Regions from separate parts of the Neobacillus pocheonensis genome, predicted to be linked through region 1. Evidence: a T-box and tRNA genes for the amino acid it is inferred to sense, from the RefSeq annotation. Region 1 holds a T-box; the other holds one or more tRNA genes.

Region 1 (7,699 bases):
TCGGTTGCAGGCATTGTTCTGATGCTAAATGCAGGAGCAAACGTAATCGGAAATTTATACGGCGGTCATTTATTTGATAAAATCGGCGGCTATAAATCTGTTCTTCTAGGTATCTCCATTTCACTCACAGCCCTTATCGGATTAACCTTCTGGCATGGTTGGCCAGAGTATGTTATTTTTCTTACGATAGTTGGCATTGGAACAGGAATCATTTTTCCATCGATGTATGCAATGGCAGGATCGGTTTGGAAGGAAGGCGGGAGAAAGGCATTTAATGCTCTTTATGTCGCACAAAACCTGGGTGTAGCAGTGGGAGCTGCACTTGGAGGATTGGTGGCAGATTACTCGTTTCAACTGATCTTCCTTGCCAATATGATCATGTATGTCATCTTCATGCTTATTGCCGTTTTCGGCTATAAAGGAATATTAATTGATTCGACAAAGCAGGAAAATAACGGAGAATCAGCAAAGGGTGTTAAAGTAAAAGCCAACCTACAAGCATTACTAATTCTATGTTTAGGCTATTTACTTTGCTGGGTAGCGTATGTCCAGTGGACGACGACGATCGCCTCATATACGCAGGAAATCAACATTTCGCTCACACAATATAGCTTTTTATGGACCATTAATGGAGCAATTATCGTACTAGGCCAGCCGCTTTTAAATGGAGTACTGAAATATCTCTCTTCTTCATTAAAGCTGCAAATCCTTATTGGTATTGGCATTTTCATTGTGTCATTTATTGTTGCAGGCAATGCCAGCGCCTTTCCAGGGTTTCTCGTTGCGATGATTATCTTAACAATTGGTGAAATGTTCATCTGGCCTGCTGTTCCGACAGTCGCATTCAGTCTAGCACCGAAGGGCCGAGAGGGCTTTTACCAAGGAATCGTCAACAGCACCGCAACCGGAGGAAGAATGATTGGACCTCTCTTGGGAGGAATGCTAGTAGATTTATATAGTATGTCTGCATTATTTACCGTATTAATTGCTTTATTCTTAATTTCCATCGTAACAACACTTCTATACGATCGTAGCATAAGGGTGACAGGCACCGTCCGTGGACAAATTTAGTGTTTTGTCCACGTGGGGTGGAGGGTGAAACTTAGGTTTAAAGCAACATGTAATTGTCAATCATGAAAATAGGCAGCTGGGTTACTTGCATATTGTTGGGAAATTTAATACAATAACCGTAATACTTTATATTGAAAAAACAGTGACTAGGAGTAGTAATGATCCATATCCGAACTAGAGAGTTGACGGCTGGTGAAAGTCAACCGGATACATCATGAACTCGCCTATGAGTTGCAAGCATGAATTTAAAGTAATGTTTGCCGTTTACCGCGTTAAGGAGAATGAAGCGAGTGTTTTATAACACTAATGTGGGTGGTACCGCGGGAAGATACATACACAATCCTCTCGTCCCTTTTTGGGATGAGAGGTTTTTTTATTTTTTTTATCTAGCTACAGCGCCTAGCCCCTCTTTGGTCTAAGCCAATCCGTCGAAAAGGTTAAAAAGCAACCTTTCCGCCGGCTCGACTTATGCTTGTCGGGGCTGGTTAAGGCGCTTCCGCTTTTATTTTAAGGAGGAACAGAGTATGAGTTTCGATCATCAACAAATCGAAAAAAAGTGGCAAAAGAAATGGGAAGAAGAAAAAACATTTAAAACAAGCGAAGAATATGATAAACGAAAATTCTACGCTTTAGATATGTTTCCATATCCATCAGGGGCCGGGCTCCATGTAGGACACCCTGAGGGCTACACAGCAACCGATATCCTTTCACGCATGAAGCGGATGCAGGGATATAACGTTCTTCATCCAATGGGATGGGACGCATTCGGACTACCGGCAGAACAATATGCTTTAGATACTGGTAACGACCCGGCAGAATTCACCGAGAAGAATATCAATACCTTCCGCAGACAAATCAAAGCATTAGGTTTCTCATACGATTGGGACCGTGAAGTAAATACAACCGATCCTGAATACTATAAGTGGACGCAATGGATTTTCTTAAAGCTTTGGGAAAAAGGCCTCGCCTATATCGATGAAGTAGCCGTGAACTGGTGCCCAGCACTTGGAACCGTACTTGCAAATGAAGAGGTTATCGATGGTAAGAGCGAACGCGGGGGACATCCAGTTGAACGCCGCCCAATGAAGCAATGGATGCTAAAAATTACTGCATACGGCGATCGGTTGCTTGAAGATTTAGAAGAGCTTGATTGGCCAGAAAGCTTAAAAGAAATGCAGCGCAATTGGATTGGCCGTTCAGAAGGAGCCGAAGTAACTTTTGCCATTGATGGTCATGACGAAACCTTCACAGTGTTCACAACTCGCCCGGATACATTATTCGGTGCCACCTACGCAGTATTGGCTCCAGAGCATGCATTTGTTGATACCATTACAACTGTGGAGCAGCGCGCGGCCGTTGATGCTTATTTAGATAAGGTTAAAATGAAAAGCGATTTAGAGCGTACCGACCTTGCTAAAGAAAAAACAGGTGTGTTTACTGGTGCGTATGCTATCAATCCGGCAAATGGGGAAAAAATGCCTATCTGGATTGCTGATTATGTCCTTGTCAGCTATGGAACAGGTGCCATTATGGCTGTCCCGGCTCACGATGAGCGCGACTATGAATTTGCCTCAGAATTCGGTCTGCCAATTAAAGCTGTTGTTGCTGGCGGAGATATCGAAAAAGAAGCCTATACCGGTGATGGCGAACATATTAATTCCGATTTCTTAAATGGTTTAAATAAAGAAGAAGCGATTTCAAAAATGATTTCTTGGTTAGAGGAAAAAGGCATCGGTACCAAAAAGGTAACCTTCCGTTTACGTGATTGGTTATTTAGCCGTCAGCGTTACTGGGGCGAGCCGATTCCAATCATCCATTGGGAAGATGGCACAAGCTCGGCTGTACCGGAAGACCAGCTTCCATTAACCTTACCAAAAACGAAGGATATCAAACCATCTGGCACAGGTGAATCACCACTTGCCAATATATCCGATTGGGTAAATGTTGTCGATCCAAAAACAGGCAAAAAAGGCCGCCGTGAAACGAATACCATGCCGCAATGGGCAGGCAGTTGCTGGTATTATTTACGCTATATTGATCCAAAAAATGATCAGGCACTTGCATCACAAGAAAAATTAAATCATTGGCTGCCAGTCGATATTTATATTGGTGGTGCTGAGCATGCGGTGCTTCATTTGCTATATGCACGCTTCTGGCATAAATTCTTATATGATATCGGTGTGGTACCGACAAAAGAACCATTCCAAAAGCTGTTCAACCAAGGAATGATTTTAGGCGAAGGCAATGAAAAGATGAGTAAGTCAAAAGGGAATGTAGTAAATCCTGATGATATTATTGACAGCCATGGAGCTGATACGCTACGCCTGTATGAAATGTTTATGGGACCGCTTGATGCATCGATTGCTTGGTCGACAAATGGTCTGGATGGTTCACGCCGCTTCCTTGATCGAATTTGGAGATTGTTTGTTGAGGAAAACGGCGAATTAAGTCCGAAAATCCAGCCAAATGATGAAGATCCAAATCTAGATAAGGTCTACCACCAAACGGTGAAAAAGGTTACCGAGGATTATGAAGGCTTGAGATTCAATACCGCTATTTCTCAAATGATGGTATTCATTAACGAAGCTTATAAAGCAACAGTATTACCTAAGCATTACGTTGACGGATTTGTTAAAATGCTTGCACCTGTTAGTCCGCATATCGCTGAAGAGCTTTGGGAAAAGCTTGGACATAGTGAGACGATTTCTTACGAAGCATGGCCTGCATATGATGAAGCAAAGCTTGTGGATGAGGAAGTCGAAATTGTTATCCAAGTAAACGGTAAGGTAAAAACGAAGCTTATGGTACCAACTGATGCCAGCAAAGAGGCATTAGAAGGAATCGCGATGGAAGATGACCGCGTCAAGGAACAAATCGAAGGCAAAACCGTGCGCAAAGTGATTACCGTTCCGGGTAAACTAGTTAATATTGTAGCAAACTAACAAAATAGAACATCCTCCTCTAGTAGGAGGACGTTTTTCCGAAAGGATGAGTGGGATGGAAGAAATTCAAACAATTACACCAGAAGAACTGCAAAAGAAGCTCGAGGCGGGGGAAAAACTTGAGCTAGTAGATGTTAGGGAAGATGAAGAAGTTGCTGGAGGGATGATTCCAGGGGCAAAACATATTCGCATGGGTGACATTCCAGCTAACCTCGATTATTTTGACAAAGATAAAGAATATATCTTTATCTGCCGTTCAAGCGGCCGCAGCGGAAATGTTTGCCATTACCTGCAGGATCAGGGCTATAAAGTCCGCAACATGGTTGGCGGAATGCTAAACTGGACGGGTGAAACAAAATAACCAAAAAGTCACCATCAATTGTAAAATCAAATTTCTTCTTGCGGAGTTTGGTCCCATAGATGCTTCTATGGGACAGTTTTTTGTTTATCTAGTTGAAATTGTCTCATAGAGGGTTTCTATGAGACAGTTTTTTGTTTATCTAGTTGAAATTGTCTCATAGAGGGTTTCTATGAGACAGTTTTTCGGTTTTACTAGTTGAAATTGTCCCATAGAGGGTTTCTATGAGACAGTTTTTCGGTTTTACTAGTTGAATTTGTCCTATAGACTGCTTCTATGAGACAGTTTTTTGTTTTACTAGTTGAAATTGTCCCATAGACCGTTTCAATGGGTCAGATTCCCAGCTTTCACAGTTGAACTTATCCCATTGTACATCAGGTTCCACCTGTTGTTGTATCAAATCCTCCATGATGTCCAAATCCATGGCCGCCGCTATTTGAGAATTGATCCTGCCCATTGCTATTGCTGAATTGATCATTATTACTACTGCCATTATCAACAGAGCCTTGATCGTTTTGATTGAACTGACTATCTCCTCCCCATGAACCATCATTGCCGCTAGAATTATCAAAGCCTTGATCAGGTCCCTGCATGTTCCCGTTATTAAAATTATCCTGTGCCTGCTGATTAGTATTATTATTTGAAGTTTGTCCGCGATTGAATGTTACTTGGTTATTCGATGTATTTCCATTGGATAAACCTAGATAAGAAACCATTCCAGCAACTAATGCCAAGCTGCCAAAGCTGACTCCCCAAGAGATTTTTTGTTTTTTATCCATAATTAATGCTCCTTTCATACTAAAATCATCTTTCTTAAAAGTAATTTACAAGCTCAAACTTAAAATAAACTTAACTTTTTCAAGAGATTTATTTTAAAAATTCAGAAAAATGGCGATAATGGTAGAAAAAAGAAAGGGAGAGTACCGTGATACAGGTCAAATTGTTTGATAGGGAGCACGAAAAAGACCTAGAAAAGGAAATGAATCATTTCTTAAGAGGGTTGGATGAAAAGAGTCTATTAGATATTAAATATAATGTGGCAGCGATGACGGAAGATGAAGAAGAAGAACAAATTTATTGCTTTTCAGCTATGATCATATTCAAGGCCTGATAATATAAATCAGGCCTTTTTTGCATCAAGGGCCGCGTTGGTTCCAGCCAATCTCCCGGTTACAAGGGCAGAAGTGATATTGTATCCTCCTGTGTACCCATGAATATCTAAAATTTCTCCGCAAAAATAGAGGCCATTCATGAACTTCGAGCCCATGGTTTGAGGCTCGATTTCTTTAACTGAAACCCCGCCGCCCGTCACGAATGCTTTTTCCAAAGGAAGAGTGCCATTTACTTTGAACTGGAATTGTTTGCAGCTTTTAGCAAAACCTCGGAATTTTTCATTGGATATCGTACCACCCTGCTCCGAAGCATCAATTCCGTTCTGTTCTAATAGGAATAGGAGATAACGCTCAGGAAGAAGCCCTTTTAAGGTGTTTTTAATACTTTTCTTTGGCTCTTCTTTTACTAATTTCACGATTTCCTGAAAAAGTTCTTCCTCCTTTTTGTCTGGAAGAACATCTAGGCTCATTGTGACCTCTTTTAGGTTCCATTTTTTCATAGCCTTCACGACAAACTGACTGCACCTTAGTACTGCAGGTCCGCTTATTCCAAAATGGGTAAAAATCATATCCATTCGGTGAGAAATAAGAGGCTTTCCTTTTGGATTCAACACGCTAAGATCGATATCTCTTAAGGAAATTCCTTGCAGGGATTTATCGCGAATAAATGGCTCACTAGAGGTAACAGGAACCTCTGTGGGAAAAAGTTCAGTAATTGTATGACCTGCTTTTTCCGCCCAAGCATAGCCATCCCCGGTCGAGCCTGTATGGGGAACTGACTTGCCGCCTACGGCTATCACGATGGATTTTGTCCTGATTTTCTGACCGTCTTTTAACAGGACTGCCGAAACTTGGTCATTTTCATATAAAACGTCAGCAACAGGGCTATTTTTGAACACTTTCACATGAAGCCTTTCCAATTGCGTTAACAAAGCATCAACGACAGATTGTGCTTTATCAGAGACAGGAAACATCCGGCCGTGGTCTTCCTCTTTTAAAGCAATTCCAAGACCTTCAAAGAACTTTATAATATCTTCATTATTAAAAATAGAAAAAGCGCTATATAAAAACTTTCCGTTTCCCGGCAAGTGTTTTATGATTTCTTCAACGGGCAGGCGGTTTGTAACATTACAGCGTCCTCCGCCAGAAATGGCTAGTTTTCTGCCCAACTTGTCCCCTTTATCGATTAATAATACTTTAGCTCCTTTTTCACCAGCGGCAATAGCTGCCATTAGGCCTGAAGGACCGCCGCCAATGACAATAACATCAAATTCCATAATTGCACCAACTTTAAATAGATTCACCTCATTATAAACATTTCAACATGAAAATAAACGATTTTTCATAAATTTAACCCGGTTGTTAGTAGCATCCGAAGGAAAAGAGTTGTAAACTACTAATAGTGTGCAAAAAAAGTCGAATTTTTTCTTTGTGAAAAAGCGCACGTATTTCTTCGGGTAGGAAGGGATTCTATGCAATCTAAGCTTTTAAGAGGAACATTTATTTTAACGTTTGGCACGATACTATCGAAAATTCTTGGCTTAATTTATGTTATTCCATTCTTTCAAATCGTCGGTCGTTCAGGGACTACCCTTTATCAATTTTCCTATGTCCCCTATACCATTTTTATAAGTATAGCAACGGCGGGAGTTCCGCTTGCAGTATCCAAGTTTATTTCAAAATATAATGCTCTAGAGGAATATGCTGTCGGTAGGAAGTTATTTAAATCCGGACTAATGATTATGCTGTTAACAGGATTTTTGGCTTTCTTGATTATGTATCTTGCAGCACCGACATTAGCTGAAATGAGTATTAGCGGCGATAAAAAAGCCAACCTTTCACAGGTCACAACCGTTATGCATGCGGTCAGTTTTGCCTTGATCGTTGTTCCATTTATGAGCTTAATCCGCGGGTACTTTCAAGGTCATCAATCAATGGGACCTTCTGCACTTTCTCAAGTAGTGGAACAAATTGTCCGAATTACGTTTACACTTCTAGGTGCTTATGTAGTCTTACATGTTTTTAATGGAAAAATGGTTACGGCTGTAAGTGTAGCAACGTTTGCAGCGTTTATAGGGGCAATCGGCGGTCTGCTAGTTTTATTTTGGTACTGGTATAAAAGAAAACCATATTTAGATGAACTGCTTACACACGATAAAGGGACAATCGATATTTCTCTTAAAGAAATTTATAAAGAAATCTTCATCTCTGCGTTT
Region 2 (7,699 bases), on a different contig from region 1:
AGAAATTGTACTTCTTCGTCCCTTTTTCTTCTTCAATTCCTGCATCCTTAATCATATTATAAACTCGAGAATGTGCAGATTGTGCTACCCATGGCTTTTCCTTCAACATCAATAGATAATCAGCGAATGATCCTTCCCAACGCAGTTTTTCCTCTTCTTCTCGATACATCTCGATTTTTTTTAAAATATCCATAAGGCCCTCCCCCTGTAGCTTAATCAGAGACGATTAATATACTCTATGCACGTTGTCTATTGAACATGCGTACCCAAGATGAGATACTGTCTATCTTTTTTGTTTCGATAAAAGGAATATTGCACTTTTCATTTTTAAAAGTTAGGCTATAATAAAGCTATATGAATTAAAAATGATAAAATGTATGACGAAGGGGGCAATACATAACATGAACACTTTCATCGTAATTTTAGTTTTTGTTGTATTTTTAGCAGCAATCTTCACTGCAGGATATAATGACAAACCAGGAACAAAATAAATTAATCCTTCCATACAAAAGGGCTGCTAATTTTTCTAGCAGCCCTTTTTTCATCGTAAGTCCAATTTATTCTTTTGAATAAACTCCTTCATATACATTCTATTTTGTTTTTCAAGCATTTTGCCCATCTGCTCTGTCCAGCGGTCTCTTCTTTTTCCGCCTGTTCTTTGATTATAGTAGTTAGAAATCAGATCATCATATTCTTCAAGCTGACGGTCATAAATTTCTGGATCTTGTTCATATTCGTCCTCATGGTAAATATGTTCAAACGGAAGCCTTGGTTTTCGGTCTGTCTGTTTTGTGGGATATCCAACAGCTAGTCCAAACAAAGGAATTACACGCTCTGGTGTTTTTAATACCTTTTGAACCTCTTCCAGCTGATTGCGAATACCACCTATGTAACAAATTCCTAGTCCCAGAGATTCCGCAGCAATAGCGGCATTTTGTGCTGCTAGCGAAGCATCGATGAGAGAAACCATAAATTTCTCCGTACTTTCAATCGATAGGCTCACATCTTTTTGTTCTTTTTCTCCAATAAGGGTATGGCGAAACAGGTCTGCACAAAAAACAAAAAAATGTCCGTTTTTCTCTACATATTCTTGGTTGCCTGCTAGTTCAGCTAACTTTCTTTTCTTCTCCTTATCCTTTACACCAATGATTGAGTAAGCTTGAATAAAGCTTGAGGTTGATGCTGATTGGGCACACGATACAATTGTCCTGATTTGCTCGTTAGTTAAAGGCTTGTCCTCAAAGTGCCGGAGTGAGCGATGATTAAGAATGGTTTCAATAACGTTGTTCATATCTTTGTTCCTTTCTATAAACGAAAGGAGGTCCCTAATAATAGGCCTCCTTTGTTTACTTTAAATGGGCATAGTCTTGCTGGCGCAGTGCTTCATAAATTAGTATTGCTGCTGTATTGGAGAGGTTTAGTGAGCGAATGTTTTCATTCATTGGAATCCTTAAACTAACCTCTTTATTTTTTTCAATAACGTCCTTTGGAAGACCCGTCGTTTCACGCCCAAAGATAAAATAATAATCTTTCTCTGGATTGCTGTAATCAAAACTACTATGCGGCTTTTGTCCAAATTTTGTTAGGTAGAAAAATTCCCCGCCAGCATTTTTTTCGTAAAACTCCTCTAATGAATCATAATATACAATATTTACATGCTCCCAATAATCCAAGCCCGCTCTTTTTAACATCTTATCATCTGTTGAAAAGCCGAGTGGCCGAATCAAATGTAAATTGGTATCGGTTCCTGCACAAGTTCTGGCAATATTTCCTGTATTAGATGGGATTTGTGGTTGATATAGTACTACATGTATGGACACGAATTTCACCTCAGATAAATAACTCTATAAAAAATTATACCACTATGTTGACTGCTTTCAACATTAGTGCCTCAATCGAGGATATGGTAAAACTTATATTTAATATTCGGTGTATAGGCTGAAGAATCCTCATATGCCCAATATCTCATTCGGCTATTGTACGTGTGTGCATTAACTAACGGCATTCCATTTGCATCCTTAGCCGTGATAATCGTATTGTGGTTGAACCTGCCATCCCCTTCAAAATCATAGCAAATTACATCTCCTAATACCAATTGGTCAGGACTACTAACTTGCTTTGCCCTTAAACCGATTGTTGAGTTAGATAAATACAATCTTAATGAGTTAGCAATGGCCCAACTAAAACTCCAGTTATGATTTTGCATCCACCATCCAGCACCACGGCTCGGGTAGCCTCTCATAGGCGCTCCGCCTACATGGAGACATTGGGAGATAAAATTCGTACAATCATTTTCAAACTTTTTATAGGCAGGATTATAGCTATTCCACCAGCGTTCAGCATATTGAATTGCTTTTAAGCGGTTATATTGAAAACTTAAGCGGTCATGGTTATCAGCAATGAAAGGCTGAGAATCCCCCACATGTAGGGATCCATTTTCTACAGGCTTTATCTCCCCATCCATTATTAATGTTTCCTTATAAAATTTGGCTAATCTTTCTTCAACTTCTTCCTCCATGTAAAGATTGCCTTTTTGTTTAATTAAATATTGATAATGTGCATTGTATCTTATAGATTGGAATTCCTCTTCATTCGTTTTTTCGATAATCCTTCCAGCTGCCTTCACTTTCACGATTTCTGCAGACCTTTTTGCTAATGATTCTAGTTTCCTCTCTGCTTTTGAAAAATAATCCTTAGGACTTCTATGGTTCGCAACAAATTGCTGTGCCCTTTTTTCAAATAGTTCCTGAAGAATTTCACGCATTTTCTTCACCCCTTTCCTTTCATACATATGAAAGAAGATGAAAAAAAAGAGCGAAACCCTTTGGCCGCTCCGATAGATCAATTTTTAAAGCTTAATCCTTTTTCAATCTCAATTTGCACTTCTATGTCGGTTTCCTGCTCTTTTGCCTTTTTCAATGCTGCATTTGCGGTTTCACCGCCAATTTTACCAAGTGCCCAGGCTGTCGTCCCTTTTATTGCAGCGCTTGGTTCATTTTCTAAAATGGTAATTAAATCGGGGACTGCCGTTTCATCCTTAAAATGGGCAAGAGCGATAATGGCATTCCGTTGAATTGGCTTTTTCCCTCTCCACGATCCTGCTACAGAACCAAACTGATTTTTAAATTCACGGTTACTTAATTTTAATATCGGTCTTAATAATGGTTTTGCAATCTCAAGGTCTGGCTCCATTTCTTTATGAAAATGAAAGTTTTTTCCCTTATTATGAGGACAAGCTGTTTGGCAGGAGTCACAGCCATAAATGCGATTTCCAATCTTTTCTCTAAACTCATCTGGAATAATTCCTTTTGTTTGCGTTAAAAATGAAATACAACGTTGTGCATTAATTTGCCCTCCCTGGATCAATGCACCTGTTGGGCAGGCTTCCAAACATTTTGTGCAGGTCCCACATTGATCTTCTATTGGTGTATCTGGCACAAATGGGATGCTGGTAATCATTTCACCTAAATAAACATAGGAGCCAAATTCAGGGGTGATAATGGCGCAGTTTTTCCCGCTCCAGCCAATTCCTGCTCTTTCTGCAACCGCACGATCTGAGAGCTCGCCTGTATCGACCATTGATTTTAAACGAGCTTCCGGTACCTTTGATAAAATAAACTCTTCCAGCTTTTGGAGCCTGTCTTTGAGAATATGATGATAATCCAGGCCCCATGAAGCCCTGCTAAAAATCCCTCTTCTTTCTCCCTTTTTACTTTCAACCCGTTCATTCATTTTGGAAGGATATGCGAGGGCAATCGAAATAATGGATCTAGGTTCTTCCAGAAGATTAGATGGATTAACTCGTTTCTCAATATCAGGCTCTTCAAAACCAGATTGGTATCCAAGTTCTTGTTGTTTTGTTAGTCGATTTTTCAACTCAGTGAATGGGTCAGCGCTAGTAAAACCGATTTTATCAATACCGATTTCTTTACTGTAAGCAATAAGTTCCTCTTTCAATTTGTTAATCTCCACTTTTTTCCCCACCCTTCCCGAATATTGATCTATTTTAGAGGTCGTTTAATTATTGTTAGGACATCACTTTATGATAAACTATTTTCAATGATTTTTGGAGGTGGGAATGTTGGAAATTCAAGTTTCATCAGACCTTTTCATGGAGATTCCTAATTTTAAATTAGGCGTTATCGAATATAAGGGGATTACGGTTGGTGATTCACCACAAATGCTTAAGGGACGACTCCAGATGTTTCAGGAGTCTATATTTTTTGAATTAGAGGATAAAACGGTAACGGATTTTCCCGGCATTAAAGAATGGCGTTCTATTTTTAAAAAGCTTGGCAAGGATCCAAATCGGTACCGTCCTTCTGCGGAGGCTCTTTTCAAGAGGATTCAAAAGCAAAATTATCTTTCATCTGTTCAAAGTGCAATTGATATTAATAATTTTTTCTCGTTACAATATCAAGTTCCTATCGGTATTTACGATCTGGATTGTTTGGAAGGACCTGTGGAGGTTCGGGTAGGTGTGGAGGGCCAGGAGTACATTGGATTAAATGGTCGCTCTAATTCATTGGACCGGCTTATAATAGCATCTGATTTGATTGGACCGTTTGGGAGTCCTTTCGTTGATTCTGTAAGAACACCAGTAACCTTAGATACCAAAAATGCTCTTCAAATTATTTATTTGAGACCATCAACAGATTTGGAAAATGCTAATAGACTGACGGAATCGTTAATGAATATGTTTATTCAAATACACGGCGGAGAAGGTACGTTTCGAGTTTTGGGTTGATAATAAAAAAACGCAATGCATCGTTCTCCATTGAAACGGTACACTGCGTTAGTTAATATGTATGGAGCGGGTGATGAGAATCGAACTCACAACATCAGCTTGGAAGGCTGAGGTTTTACCACTAAACTACACCCGCATTTATATACAAGATTTAAATATCGTGTTGACTTTTATAATATTAAACCCAATTCTTCATAAAGTCAAGTGATATCTGCAGTTTTTGTCGAATAAAATAGAAAAACATAATTTATGGGAAACAACATGCGTTCATAGTGCCCAGGACTTACTAAAAAGTAATCCTCCGGGCACTATCAATGGCTCAGAGTGCCCGGTGCTGTACTCAAACATGTCTCCCAATCCAATTGATAATATCAGCATAAACATCTTCTTTATTCGTTTCATTCAATATCTCATGACGAGCACCTTCATACAACTGATAAGTTACATCTTCAATTCCTGCCTGTTGATATGCCTTAAATGTTTTCAAAACACCTTTGGCATTACTTCCAACAGGATCTTCCCTGCCAGAAATTAAGAAGATTGGTAATTTAGTAGGAATCATCTTAAGGTTTTCTGGTTTATTAATGGATTCAATTCCTGTAAGTAAATCATTAAAGAAACCTGAAGTGAATATTCCACCACACATAGGATCCTCAATATACTTATCAACTTCTCGGTCTTCCCTACTTAACCAATCAAATTCTGTACGGGTGGGTTTGAAACCTTTATTATAACTTCCAAACGTCAAATTATTTAACAGTGAGCTAGGTGTCTGAGGTCCCTTCTTTCTCATTTCCCTTGCAGCAATTAGCTGGCCGATTTTCCCCATGATTCCAGGATTACCACCAGTCCCACTCAATATTACACCAGCTAGATTATCCCCATATAACTGAATATACCGTCTTGATAAAAATGAACCCATACTATGCCCAAATAAAATAATTGGGACATCGGGATATTCTTTTTCTATTCTGGTGGTGAGTAGATGCATATCGCGTACTACTTTTTCAAATCCCTGCTCATCTGCAAAATAGCCGCTGCAATTATTTAATTGAGCAGTTATTCCATGTCCACGATGATCATTGCCATATACAATGAAGTTATGGGAAACTAATTCGTTTGCAAAATTATCATAACGCTCTATATGCTCGGCCATTCCATGAGCAATTTGAATAATTGCATTTGGCCTTGTTTTACTTTCTGAATCCCATTTTCTCGTAAAAATTTCAACACCATCATCTGATTTAAAGGTAAATGATTTCATGGCACCCATCCTTTATACGAGTGTTTATTATAGAAAAAAACTCCCGCATTTGCTCATTATAAAGAACATTGTGTGAGTCTCGTTTTCTCTTAAACATTAATAAACTTAACCTGAATATAAAAGAGGGATAAAAAATTGTCAATTACTTTTGAAATTTAGATACAATCCAAAATAAAAAACGCTTCTCATAAAAATGAGAAACGTTTTTGTGATACCGGTGGTCGGGGTCGAACCGACACTCCAGAGGAACACGATTTTGAGTCGTGCGCGTCTGCCAATTCCGCCACACCGGCGTAATGAAATTGTTTTAATAAAGCTAATGCCGAGGACCGGAATCGAACCGGTACGGTAGTCACCTACCGCAGGATTTTAAGTCCTGTGCGTCTGCCAGTTCCGCCACCCCGGCTAAATATAATAACCTGTTCTAAACTAAACTAAACATAAAAATTATGGAGGCGGCAACCGGATTCGAACCGGTGGTAAAGGTTTTGCAGACCTCTGCCTTACCACTTGGCTATGCCGCCATATAATTATTGGAGCGGAAGACGGGATTCGAACCCGCGACCCCCACCTTGGCAAGGTGGTGTTCTACCACTGAACTACTTCCGCGAAAATGGCTGGGCTAGCTGGATTTGAACCAACGCATGTCGCAGTCAAAGTGCGATGCCTTACCGCTTGGCTATAGCCCAATGTTAAAACAAATTAGAAATATTTTTATTGAAAATATTATGGGGCGACTGATGGGAATCGAACCCACGAATGCCTGAACCACAATCAGGTGCGTTAACCACTTCGCCACAATCGCCACAATATAATTGGCAGGGGTAGTAGGAATTGAACCCACACCAAAGGTTTTGGAGACCTTCGTTCTACCTTTAAACTATACCCCTATAAATGGTGGAGGGGGACGGATTCGAACCGCCGAACCCGGAGGGAGCGGATTTACAGTCCGCCGCGTTTAGCCACTTCGCTACCCCTCCACATATAATATACACAATACAATTTATGGTGCCAGCAATATAGAATCAAATGGTGGCTCAGGACGGAATCGAACCGCCGACACAAGGATTTTCAGTCCTTTGCTCTACCGACTGAGCTACTGAGCCATATTAAATCAATTTCCTACAATTAATATGAGGTAAGGCCTTTGCTCAAAAGAACTCTCGTTCTTTCTCGCAGATTGCCTCTGAAGCTTAATCGATGATGTAAGCAATCTGCTCTACCGACTGAGCTACTGAGCCATATTAATAAATTCTATTGAGCCATTTCCATTTAAAATGGCGGTCTGGACGGGACTCGAACCCGCGACCTCCTGCGTGACAGGCAGGCATTCTAACCAACTGAACTACCAGACCGTATTGCGGGGACAGGATTTGAACCTGCGACCTTCGGGTTATGAGCCCGACGAGCTACCGGACTGCTCCACCCCGCGACGATTAAAATATTTTATGAATTATGGTGGAGGATGACGGGATCGAACCGCCGACCCTCTGCTTGTAAGGCAGATGCTCTCCCAGCTGAGCTAATCCTCCAAATTTATGAAAGTTATTTGGTGACCCCTACGGGATTCGAACCCGTGTTACCGCCGTGAAAGGGCGGTGTCTTAACCGCTTGACCAAGGGGCCATATCAGTAATTTAAATGGCGGAGAGCAAGGGATTTGAACCCTTGAGACAGGGTTACCCGCCT

Evidence for each region. A T-box is a leader RNA that pairs with one kind of tRNA and senses whether it is charged. The one in region 1 lies ahead of leuS (leucine--tRNA ligase), so its partner is inferred to be a tRNA-Leu.
Region 2: it encodes a tRNA-Leu, which carries the amino acid that the T-box ahead of leuS (leucine--tRNA ligase) is inferred to sense. The anticodon was not compared.

Annotation. Positions count from the first base shown of each region.
Region 1 is NZ_JBCNAD010000006.1:51,683-59,381, reverse strand. It holds gene ABES02_RS02505 (MDR family MFS transporter) at 1-1,071, shown strand, start outside; T-box leader at 1,205-1,427, shown strand; gene leuS (leucine--tRNA ligase) at 1,596-4,013, shown strand; gene ABES02_RS02495 (rhodanese-like domain-containing protein) at 4,069-4,374, shown strand; gene ABES02_RS02490 (hypothetical protein) at 4,746-5,150, opposite strand; gene ABES02_RS02485 (sporulation protein Cse60) at 5,297-5,482, shown strand; gene ABES02_RS02480 (NAD(P)/FAD-dependent oxidoreductase) at 5,492-6,760, opposite strand; gene ABES02_RS02475 (putative polysaccharide biosynthesis protein) at 6,956-7,699, shown strand, end outside.
Region 2 is NZ_JBCNAD010000012.1:421-8,119, reverse strand. It holds gene ABES02_RS06730 (PrkA family serine protein kinase) at 1-193, opposite strand, end outside; gene nfsA (oxygen-insensitive NADPH nitroreductase) at 542-1,291, opposite strand; gene trmL (tRNA (uridine(34)/cytosine(34)/5-carboxymethylaminomethyluridine(34)-2'-O)-methyltransferase TrmL) at 1,347-1,820, opposite strand; gene ABES02_RS06715 (amidase domain-containing protein) at 1,892-2,764, opposite strand; gene queG (tRNA epoxyqueuosine(34) reductase QueG) at 2,842-3,972, opposite strand; gene ABES02_RS06705 (B3/B4 domain-containing protein) at 4,082-4,747, shown strand; tRNA gene ABES02_RS06700 (tRNA-Gly) at 4,810-4,883, opposite strand; gene ABES02_RS06695 (lysophospholipase) at 5,088-6,011, opposite strand; tRNA gene ABES02_RS06690 (tRNA-Leu) at 6,224-6,304, opposite strand; tRNA gene ABES02_RS06685 (tRNA-Leu) at 6,332-6,417, opposite strand; tRNA gene ABES02_RS06680 (tRNA-Cys) at 6,462-6,535, opposite strand; tRNA gene ABES02_RS06675 (tRNA-Gly) at 6,546-6,620, opposite strand; tRNA gene ABES02_RS06670 (tRNA-Gln) at 6,626-6,700, opposite strand; tRNA gene ABES02_RS06665 (tRNA-His) at 6,741-6,816, opposite strand; tRNA gene ABES02_RS06660 (tRNA-Trp) at 6,828-6,901, opposite strand; tRNA gene ABES02_RS06655 (tRNA-Tyr) at 6,907-6,991, opposite strand; tRNA gene ABES02_RS06650 (tRNA-Phe) at 7,042-7,117, opposite strand; tRNA gene ABES02_RS06645 (tRNA-Asp) at 7,290-7,366, opposite strand; tRNA gene ABES02_RS06640 (tRNA-Met) at 7,370-7,443, opposite strand; tRNA gene ABES02_RS06635 (tRNA-Val) at 7,468-7,543, opposite strand; tRNA gene ABES02_RS06630 (tRNA-Glu) at 7,562-7,636, opposite strand; tRNA gene ABES02_RS06625 (tRNA-Ser) at 7,653-7,699, opposite strand, start outside.